DNA from 3 places in the Moritella sp. 36 genome. Region 1 is predicted to be linked to each of the others. Evidence: predicted binding sites of a transcription regulator. Region 1 holds the regulator's gene; each other region holds the start of a gene.

Region 1 (3,203 bases):
TTAGTATCAAGAAATAAACTAGTCAGATCGGTGCTCGTTCTTAACTCTGTAATTATGTCGTTTAATTCTTTTTTTTCTGTCGGTAAATTACGGACATCAATACTCACTGCCACTTTTTCGGTTTGGTCATTTAAGGTTTTTAGCAGTTGTGGTAGTAATTTTACTGGTAGGTTATCTACGCAATAGTAGCCTAGATCTTCAAGCACGCGTAATGCAATTGATTTACCAGATCCTGACTGGCCGCTGACTATTATTAATTTCATCTTTTATCCTCACAGCGATATAAAATAATGGGTTCATTATCCCGCAATTGATTTGGATATGATATGTTTTAATTATGTCAGAAGCATTAATACCTAAAGGAAAAAGTGGTTTTCCTTTAGGTTATCTGTGGCGAGATTAAAATTAATGACGAATCAACTTCTCTTTATGCTTAATCACTTGGCGATCGAGCTTATCCAGTAAGCCATCAATTGCGGCATACATGTCATTGTGTTCATGCACGGCAAAGATCTCCCCCCCATTTAAATGTATTTTTGCTTCTGCAATTTGAAGTAATTTTTCGACATTTAAAATCACATGGATATTGTTTATATGATCAAAATGCCGTTCTAATTTGGAAAACTTGCTATCAACATAATCTTTCAGTGAGTCTGTAATGTTTACATGTCTACCGGTTAAATTAATTTGCATATATGTCTCCCCTATGAAGGTTGGATTAGCCTTATAATAGGCTTTTACGCTGATTAGACGGTGGTATACTTAGTGCCTCCCGATATTTTGCAATCGTACGTCTAGCCACTTTGATACCTTGATCAGCAAGTAAATCAGCAATCTTGCTGTCACTTAATGGTTTAATGACATTTTCTGCCGCGACCAATTTTTTTATTAATGCTCGAATAGCGGTTGATGAACATTCTCCGCCATTGTCAGTACTTACATGGCTTGAAAAGAAAAACTTAAGTTCAAAAATACCGCGTGGTGTATGCATAAACTTCTGCGTTGTTACCCGTGAAATGGTTGACTCGTGCATTTCCACTTCTTCGGCAATATCATTTAAAACCATAGGTTTCATGGCTTCATCGCCATACTCAAAAAAATCAATTTGTCGTTGAACAATACTTTTAGTTACTTTTAGTAAGGTTTCATTACGGCTATCTAAGCTTTTAATAAACCATTTAGCTTCTTGTACATGCGTTCGAATAAACTGCCCATCGCTGCTACTACGATTGCTTGTCGACAAGTTTGAATATTCATTGTTCACTTTTAATCTTGGCACAATGTCAGGATTTAACTCGACTACCCACTGATTATTTTTTTTCTTTACTAAAACATCGGGAATTACATAAAGCCCTTCAGTCTGATCGATAACATTGCCAGGTCTGGGTTCTAGACTCTGAATTAATTGCATGATCTCTTTAAGCTGTGGTTCTTTTAATTTTGTCTTACGGCTTAATTGACGGTAGTCGCGATTGCCTAATAAATCCATGTGAGACTGAATTATTTGCTGACATTCTGTTAACCAAGGTGTGTTTTTAGGTAAATGCTGGAGTTGGATCAATAAACATTCTTGTAATGAACGCGCTGCAACGCCGATGGGATCGAAATGTTGAATACGCTTTAATACTGCTTCTATTTCGTCTAATTCAACTTGCTCTTCACTATTTTCTTTACTACTGTCGCTAAGTTCTTGGTGACCGTTATTGACGCTAGACAGGATGTCTTCACAAGTCTGATTAAGGTAGCCATGATCATCAATGCCATCAATAATCGCAACGGCAATAGCACGATCAGTGTCAGAAAATGGGGTTAATTCCATTTGCCACATGAGATGCTCGTATAAGCCTTCGCTGGTCTCACCTTGATAGACTTGGTCTAAACCATCAATACTGCTACCCGCACTGCTGTGAGTCTGTATTTGAGGGGTATAGACATCATCCCAATTACTGTCATTAGGCAATTCATCTGGCATGGCTTCACTGGCGAGCGCATCACTAACTTCTATTTGGCTGGCATCGGTAACTGCGTCGTTATTATTTGGATTATGCTCATCACTACTTTCTGTATCGTTTGCTTGAGCTGTGTTGGGATCTTCTTGTTCCAGTAGCGGATTACTGTCTAATGCTTCTTGAATCTCTTGTTGTAACTCCAAGGTCGATAATTGTAATAATCGAATCGCTTGTTGCAACTGTGGCGTCATTGCCAGAGATTGACTCATACGAAGTTGTAATGATGGCTTCATCTAACGACTACTCTCTCTTCCTTAAATGCGGTAACGTATCAATATCAAACTATAGTCGGAATTGATCACCAAGGTATACTTCTTTCACTTTTTCGTTGGATAAAATCTCTTCAGAAGTACCAGATGCGATCAAATGTCCATGGCTCACAATATAAGAGTGTTCACATACATCGAGTGTCTCACGTACGTTATGGTCGGTAATTAATACCCCTAAACCACGATCGCGCAGATGTTGAATAATTTTTTTAATATCACCTACCGAGATTGGATCAACGCCAGCAAAAGGTTCATCTAATAAAATAAACTTTGGATCTGCCGCAAGCGCGCGGGCAATCTCAACACGGCGGCGTTCACCACCCGATAAGCTCATGCCTAAACTATCGCGAATATGGGTGATATGGAACTCTTCTAATAATTCTTCTAACTTTTCTTCACGTTCGAAACGCGTGAGTTCAGTTCGTAACTCTAAGATTGCCATGATATTTTTCGTTACCGATAAACGACGAAAAATAGACGCTTCTTGGGGTAAGTAACCAATACCTTGTTGTGCACGAATATGCATTGGCTCATGCGTTAATTCTTGGTCATCAATGAAGATTTGTCCATGATCTCGCTTAACCAAGCCAACTACCATATAAAAGGTGGTGGTTTTACCTGCGCCATTAGGCCCGAGTAAACCAACAATTTGGCCTGATTCAACTTCGAGACTCACATCTGACACAACTTTTCGTTTGTTATAACTTTTTGCTAAGTGTGATACTTTTAAACGTGCCATATGAATTCATCTACTCTAATTAGTTTTGTTGTCTTCAGGAGTGAAAATAGTGATCACTCGATCAGATTCATGCTTGCCGCTTTCGGCTATCATTTCTTGTTTGTCAATTTGGTAGATAATCTTGTCACTTTTAACTTCGCTATCAGCTTGGCGTAAATGTGCATTTTTTGACAAGATTAAGCGTTT
Region 2 (3,203 bases), 910 kb from region 1:
CTTGCTGTTGTACAAAGTGTGGTGAAAGCGCACCATGGCAGTTTAGAGTTGAACTCAACTGTCGGTGAAGGAAGTCGTTTTAGTATAATCGTACCGCTACATCGCGTAGCAGAACCTCAACCAATGGTAATAGGTGGATAATAGTATGTCCCATTCTCAAATTCTTGTAGTTGAAGATGATTTAGGTCTTCGTGAAGCCTTAGTTGATACCTTATTAATGGCTGGTTATGAGTGCGATGAAGTTGATAGCGGTGAAAGTGCACTGATTGCATTAGGTAAAAAAACCTATGATATGGTCGTGAGTGATATTCAAATGGGTGGCATGACGGGATTAACTTTACTGCATAATATTAAACAAAAACACCCCGATTTACCGGTATTGTTAATGACGGCTTATGCCAAAGTAGATGATGCGGTAACGGCAATGCGTAATGGTGCAGTTGACTACATTGGTAAACCTTTCTCTCCAGAAGTATTGATTAATCAGGTTGGTCGTTATGTACCACCACAAAAAATAGCTAAGCGCACACCTTGTTACGGTGATGAGAAAACAGAGCAACTATTAAGTTTGGCGCGTAAAGTGGCTAAATCAGATGCAACGGTCATGGTGACAGGTCCAAGTGGAACGGGTAAAGAAGTGCTATCACGTTATATTCATGATAATTCACTGCGTTATGACGGTCCATTTGTGGCTATTAACTGTGCGGCTATCCCAGATAATATGTTAGAAGCAACACTGTTTGGTTATGAAAAAGGCGCATTTACTGGCGCGATACAAGCATGCCCAGGAAAATTTGAGCAAGCACAAAACGGTACCATTTTACTGGATGAGATCTCGGAAATGGACTTATCGTTGCAAGTTAAATTATTACGGGTATTGCAAGAGCGTGAAGTTGAGCGCTTAGGTAGCCGTAAAACCATTAAACTTAATATACGAGTCATTGCTACCAGTAACCGTAATATGAAACAAGCTGTCTCGAATGGTGATTTCAGAGAAGATTTATATTATCGCTTAAATGTATTCCCATTAGCTTGGCTACCGTTAACTGAGCGTAAAGGTGATATTTTACCGATTGCGGAACATTTATTAAAATTACACTGCAAACAAAATAATATTCCAACGTTAGAATTACTTAACTGCGCGAAGGCGAAGTTACAGATTTATCATTGGCCGGGTAATGTACGTGAATTGGACAACGTGATCCAACGCGCTATGATTTTAGCGGTTGATGGGAAAATAAAAGATGCAGATCTTATTTTAGAAGATTTTACTGCCGCAGATTTTCAAGTCATAGCGCCGATTGCTCAAGTGCCACAGCTACATATTAAATCGGAAATCCCTGTGCGCAGTATTAATCAACCCAACGAGCCTTTAGGTAATGAATTACGTCAACAAGAGTATCAAATTATTTTGGAAACCTTGATTGGCTGTAATGGCGTGCGTAAAAACGTTTCAGAAAAATTGGGTATCAGTCCACGTACATTGCGCTATAAATTAGCGAAAATGCGAGAACAAGGCATCGAAATCCCTGCATAACTATTTATAAAAACAATCGTTATAAAAAGGCCGTAATTAATTGAAGTTACGGTCTTTTTTTTGTTGGCATGTTAATTGCTTCTCTCAAGGTAGGTCAAAAATATGACAACGAGGATAATCAATGAATATCGCAGCCAATAATCTCTACTCCGAAATGCAAAGCATGTCGTTACAGGCGACTAAATTTGAAGCAGATCCTACCGCGGTAAAAGCGCCAACCACAACATCTGCCAATTTTGGTGATATGTTGCAGCAAGCAATGGATAGTGTTAACGGATTACAGCAAAATACTGGTGATTTACGCACCCGTTTCGATCAAGGTGATCGCAGTGTGTCCCTAAGTGATGTTATGATAGCATCGCAAAAATCGGGGATAGCATTCGATGCTACGGTACAGGTTCGTAACAAATTGATCGAATCTTATAAAGAAATAATGAGTATGCCTGTTTAATCTCGGGTAAAGGAGTAACTCTGTGGCTGACATAGCTTCAAATACAGGTATCGTAAGTAATGACGATATGGGTAATGATTTAGCGCAACTAGATGAAAATGAGCAAAAAAGCTCAGCATTTGGTTTTTTCACTAATGCCGATATCTTACGTCAAATCATCCTAATCTTAGCATTAGCGATCTCGCTAACCTTAGTGGTATTTATTTTACTCTGGGGCAAAGAGCCTGAAATGCGTCCTTTAGGTACGTATCAAACGGTTGAACTCATTGAAACCCTCGAATTTTTAGACCAACAGAAAATAGAATATAAAATTAATGGTGATACGATCTCTGTTCCTGCTGAGCAGTATCAAGACATTAAATTACGATTACGTCGCTCAGGACTCGTCACTGCAGAATTAGAAGGTGACGATATTTTGATGAAAGATATGGGCTTTGGTGTCAGCCAGCGTGTCGAACGAGAACGTTTAAAATTGGGTCGTGAACGTCAAATATCACGGGCATTAACAGAATTTAAACATGTATCAAAGGCACAAGTATTATTAGCCATCCCAAAAGAAAATGTGTTTGCTAAGCGCGACAAGAAGCCCAGTGCAACAGTTGTATTAACGGTACGTAACAGCAACGCAATCTCGCAAGAAAATATTGATGCTATGGTGCAATTGGTTGCTTCTGCTGTTCAAGGCTTAGAACCCACCCGCGTAACCTTGACTGATCAAAATGGCCGCTTGCTGAACTCGGGCAGTCAAGACATGATGGCTGCAAAAGGTCGACGTGAATTTGAAATTGTACAAAATCATGAACGTGAGTACCGAGATAAAATAGATTCTATACTTATCCCTATCTTAGGTGTCAGTAATTATACCGCTGAAGTTGATGTATCAATGGACTTTAGTGTTACAGAGCAAACACAAAAACGTTTTAATCCCGATTTACCTGCAATACGCAGTGAAATGTTATTAGAGCGTCAATCGATTGGTAATGATAGTCAAGGTATTCCGGGGGCATTAACCAATCAACCACCACTAGACGCGGATATACCTGAAGAGGCAGCTGGAGAGAATGCCGCAGCTCGTCCTATTGGTCAATCTCAAAAAGAATCAACGCGAAATTATGAACTTGATACAACAATCAGTCACACTAAATCACAAACCGGTGTTATTCGGCGCTTAAGTGTGTCTGTTGCGATAGATTACATCAATAGTACAGGAGCCGA
Region 3 (3,203 bases), 1.0 Mb from region 1:
CTAAACCAAAACAAGCTTGCTGATTTTCTTTTGCTGTGTAATAACCTTGATCAAATGCAATACGTAATTCAGTATCCCATAATTCGCCCTTTAAGGTCACTTTACCTATCCCTTGATTGGATAGTTTACGTGCCGCACGTTGTACTTGTAATGCACTCTCAGCTCCAAGATCTGCACTATCTCCACCAAGGTGAATAGAGGCGACACCAGCATTAAAACTAATTAATGCATTGTTACCCCAAAAACTGTCAGCGGGAGCAAGCGTTAGCTCAACGCTCATGAAATCCTTCATTAAATACCCTTAATATAGACATGATAATACGATTACTATAACAATACTTTTATGGTTTGTTTGGTTATGTATCATAAATATTTGTAAATCGTTTTATTATTTTGCCCATAGAGGAGCTAGTTTGAAAGAATAAAGATTGTACGTAGCAGTTGCGGGGGCTAGCTGTAACAGCCGGTTCTCTACCTGAAAGATCCGTTGGTGGCTTAATTGCTTATTTCCTTAAACTAAAAAAGCTATCGCTAGCATAACTAATTAGAAAATTGGTTATGTTAGCGATAGCCTAAACTAAATAAGAGATTAATCATTAGATTTATAAGTAGCTTTGCGTCGAAGCATTAATGTTAACCCTAATAATCCAAATCCAAATAGCGTTAAACCAGCTGGTTCACTTACATTAATAGGGGGTGGCTCTGGATATACTTGTAATAGGTCTTGTACTCCATCGTTATGATAGACATCAACAATAACGTCATTTGTCCACGTATTTAAAGAGTCAAGATAGTCTTGGGCAAGGATTGCACCACCACCGCCGAGTTGAAATAAAATAAAGTCACCAGCACCTAGATCAAAACCATTTGTATTGTAATCTTCATGCACGATCTCCCAAAGTGCAATCTGGAAGGCTGCTGCTGTGGCTGCATCAGAAACACTGGCATATTTGTTTGTATAGAGACGGCCTATGTATTCTGCCACTTCAGGTCCTGTTCCAAAAGGTTCGGGGTCCGTGGCTGGGTGAATACTAAAGTCAGCTGTATCACCAAAGTTAATTGGCTCGGTGATCTCAAGACAAAAAGCTAAAAAATCAGATTGCGTCGTATTATTGGTAAAATTAAATAACCCAGCCGATGAAAAACCAGCTCCAACACCACCGTTAACAGAATATAGAACCCCCTCATTCCAACCATTTTCCCAAGAGTTTAAGGTTGCAGAAATTGTTGTCGCACTTACTTGGTTAGCCGATAAAATTAGGCTGAAGGTTAAAATTAATTTTTGTATCAATTTCATATTTCAATTCCTATTATATATAAATACATACTCTCTAAAGCATTTGTCGTGCCATAAAAAAAACACCTTAAATACAACACGTTAAATGTAAAGAGGTAGTTTAAACATGATAAGTGTAAAAAAAATCAACACTTTAAATTAAATTTTTTAATACTTATCCTTGTTTTTGACTTGCATAAATTCGCTATTAATATGGACGCGTTCCATCTCATGCGGCGAAGGATCTACTGTTCAGACATTAGTTGACTGAGATGAAAACAAGCTTGTTATGGGAGTAGTTCCACGCATAGAGGAGCAAGTTTGAAAGAATAAAGATTGTACATAGCAGTTGTGGGGCTAGCTGTAACAGCGCTGGAAACACTCGATTTTTTACCTGAAAGATCCGTTGGTGTCTTAATTGCTTATTTCCTTAAAACCAAAAAACCATCGCTTAACATAATCAATTCAGAAAAATAGGTTAATGGCGATGGCTAATCTGAGACTAATCATTAGATTTATAAGTAGTTTTGCGTCGAATCATTGATGCTAACCCTAATAATCCAAACCCAAATAACGATAAGCTTGCTGGTTCGTTTACAGGAATAGGGGGCGGTTCTGGATATACTTGTAATAGATCTTGGGCTCCAGCGTTACGATAGACATCAACAACAACGTTATTTGTCCACGAATCTAAAGAGTTAAGATAACCAGCTGCAATATTTGCACCGCCCGGAAATGCTTGTACCAACTGAAAGTCACCTGTGTGTAAGTCAAAGCCATATGTATTGTAGTCTTCATGCACGATTTCCCAAAGTGCAATCTGGAAGGCTGCCGCTGTGCTTGCATCAGAAACACTGGCATATTGGTTTGTATAAAGGCGGCCTATGTATTCAGCCACTTCAGCCCCTGTTCCAAAAGGTTCTGGGTCTGTGGCAGAGTAAATAGTATAGTCTGCAGTATCACCGATATCGATTGGCTCATTGACCTCAAGACAAAAAGCTAAAAAATCTGATTGTGTCGTATTATTGGTAAAATTAAATAATCCAGCCGATGAGTATCCATAGCTACTGGGTGCTGTATATAAAACCCCCTCAGTCCAACCATTTTCCCAAGAGTTTAAGGTTGCAGAAATTGTAGTCGCACTTACTTGGTTAGCCGATAAAATTAGGCTGAAGGTTAAAATTAATTTTTGTATCAATTTCATATTTAAATTCCTCTTATATAAATACATACCCTCTAAAGCATTTGCCATGCCATAAAAAAAAGTATTTAAATACAGGCTATTAAATTCAATTAATAGTTTAAACATAACAAAGTGTAAAAAAAATCAACGCTTCAAAGTTAAAAAAAAGCCCATAATCAGCATATGCTAATTATGGGCTTATTCTGTATTGACGATTAGCTATTAACAATTAAATTGTTAATATTCATCAATCCAAGCAAGCATCACGGCTTCAAGTACTCTTTCACCACAATGATTAGGATCATCGGTAAAATCGTCCAACCCTAATATCATCCGACGCAAGTCTGTAAACCTGACTTGCTGTGGATCTTGCTCTGGATAATTTTCAGCTAATGTAATGGCAATCTCTGTACTATCCGACCACGCTAATGCCATAAAAACCTCCCTAAAAATATGTGCAGCAACAAATAGACTGCACACTTACTTTCAGTTTAGTTTGCTTACGCAATTTATGCGTAGGATAAAGACACCTTAGCTTAACAATCAGTTAATGGCTTTCAGATACCATGTTGATCGTGTATTTAGGGATCTCAACAACCAAATCTTCATCTTCGACGATCGCTTGGCAACCTAAACGAGAGTCCGGTTCTAAACCCCATGCTTTATCTAACATGTCATCTTCAAGCTCATCACTTTCTTCTAATGAATCAAAGCCTTCACGTACAATCACATGACAAGTAGTAC

Evidence for each region. The regulator sigma-54, encoded in region 1, starts transcription at its own class of promoters, with help from an activator protein. The targets are predictions, from matches to a motif close to GTTGGCACGNNNNTNGNNT.
Region 2: the regulator sigma-54 is predicted to act here: its motif matches at 1,600-1,618, upstream of fliE (flagellar hook-basal body complex protein FliE).
Region 3: the regulator sigma-54 is predicted to act here: its motif matches at 1,335-1,353, upstream of HWV03_RS18675 (PEP-CTERM sorting domain-containing protein).

What each region holds. Positions count from the first base shown of each region.
Region 1 covers NZ_CP056120.1:236,341-239,543, forward strand. The annotation lists gene rapZ (RNase adapter RapZ) at 1-263, opposite strand, end outside; gene hpf (ribosome hibernation promoting factor) at 406-693, opposite strand; gene HWV03_RS01090 (RNA polymerase factor sigma-54) at 725-2,242, opposite strand; gene lptB (LPS export ABC transporter ATP-binding protein) at 2,292-3,017, opposite strand; gene lptA (lipopolysaccharide transport periplasmic protein LptA) at 3,033-3,203, opposite strand, start outside.
Region 2 covers NZ_CP056120.1:1,146,572-1,149,774, forward strand. The annotation lists gene HWV03_RS05290 (sensor histidine kinase) at 1-141, shown strand, start outside; gene HWV03_RS05295 (sigma-54-dependent transcriptional regulator) at 146-1,537, shown strand; gene fliE (flagellar hook-basal body complex protein FliE) at 1,659-1,988, shown strand; gene fliF (flagellar basal-body MS-ring/collar protein FliF) at 2,011-3,203, shown strand, end outside.
Region 3 covers NZ_CP056120.1:4,231,150-4,234,352, forward strand. The annotation lists gene pepB (aminopeptidase PepB) at 1-292, opposite strand, end outside; gene HWV03_RS18675 (PEP-CTERM sorting domain-containing protein) at 590-1,297, opposite strand; gene HWV03_RS18680 (PEP-CTERM sorting domain-containing protein) at 1,779-2,480, opposite strand; gene iscX (Fe-S cluster assembly protein IscX) at 2,697-2,894, opposite strand; gene fdx (ISC system 2Fe-2S type ferredoxin) at 3,007-3,203, opposite strand, start outside.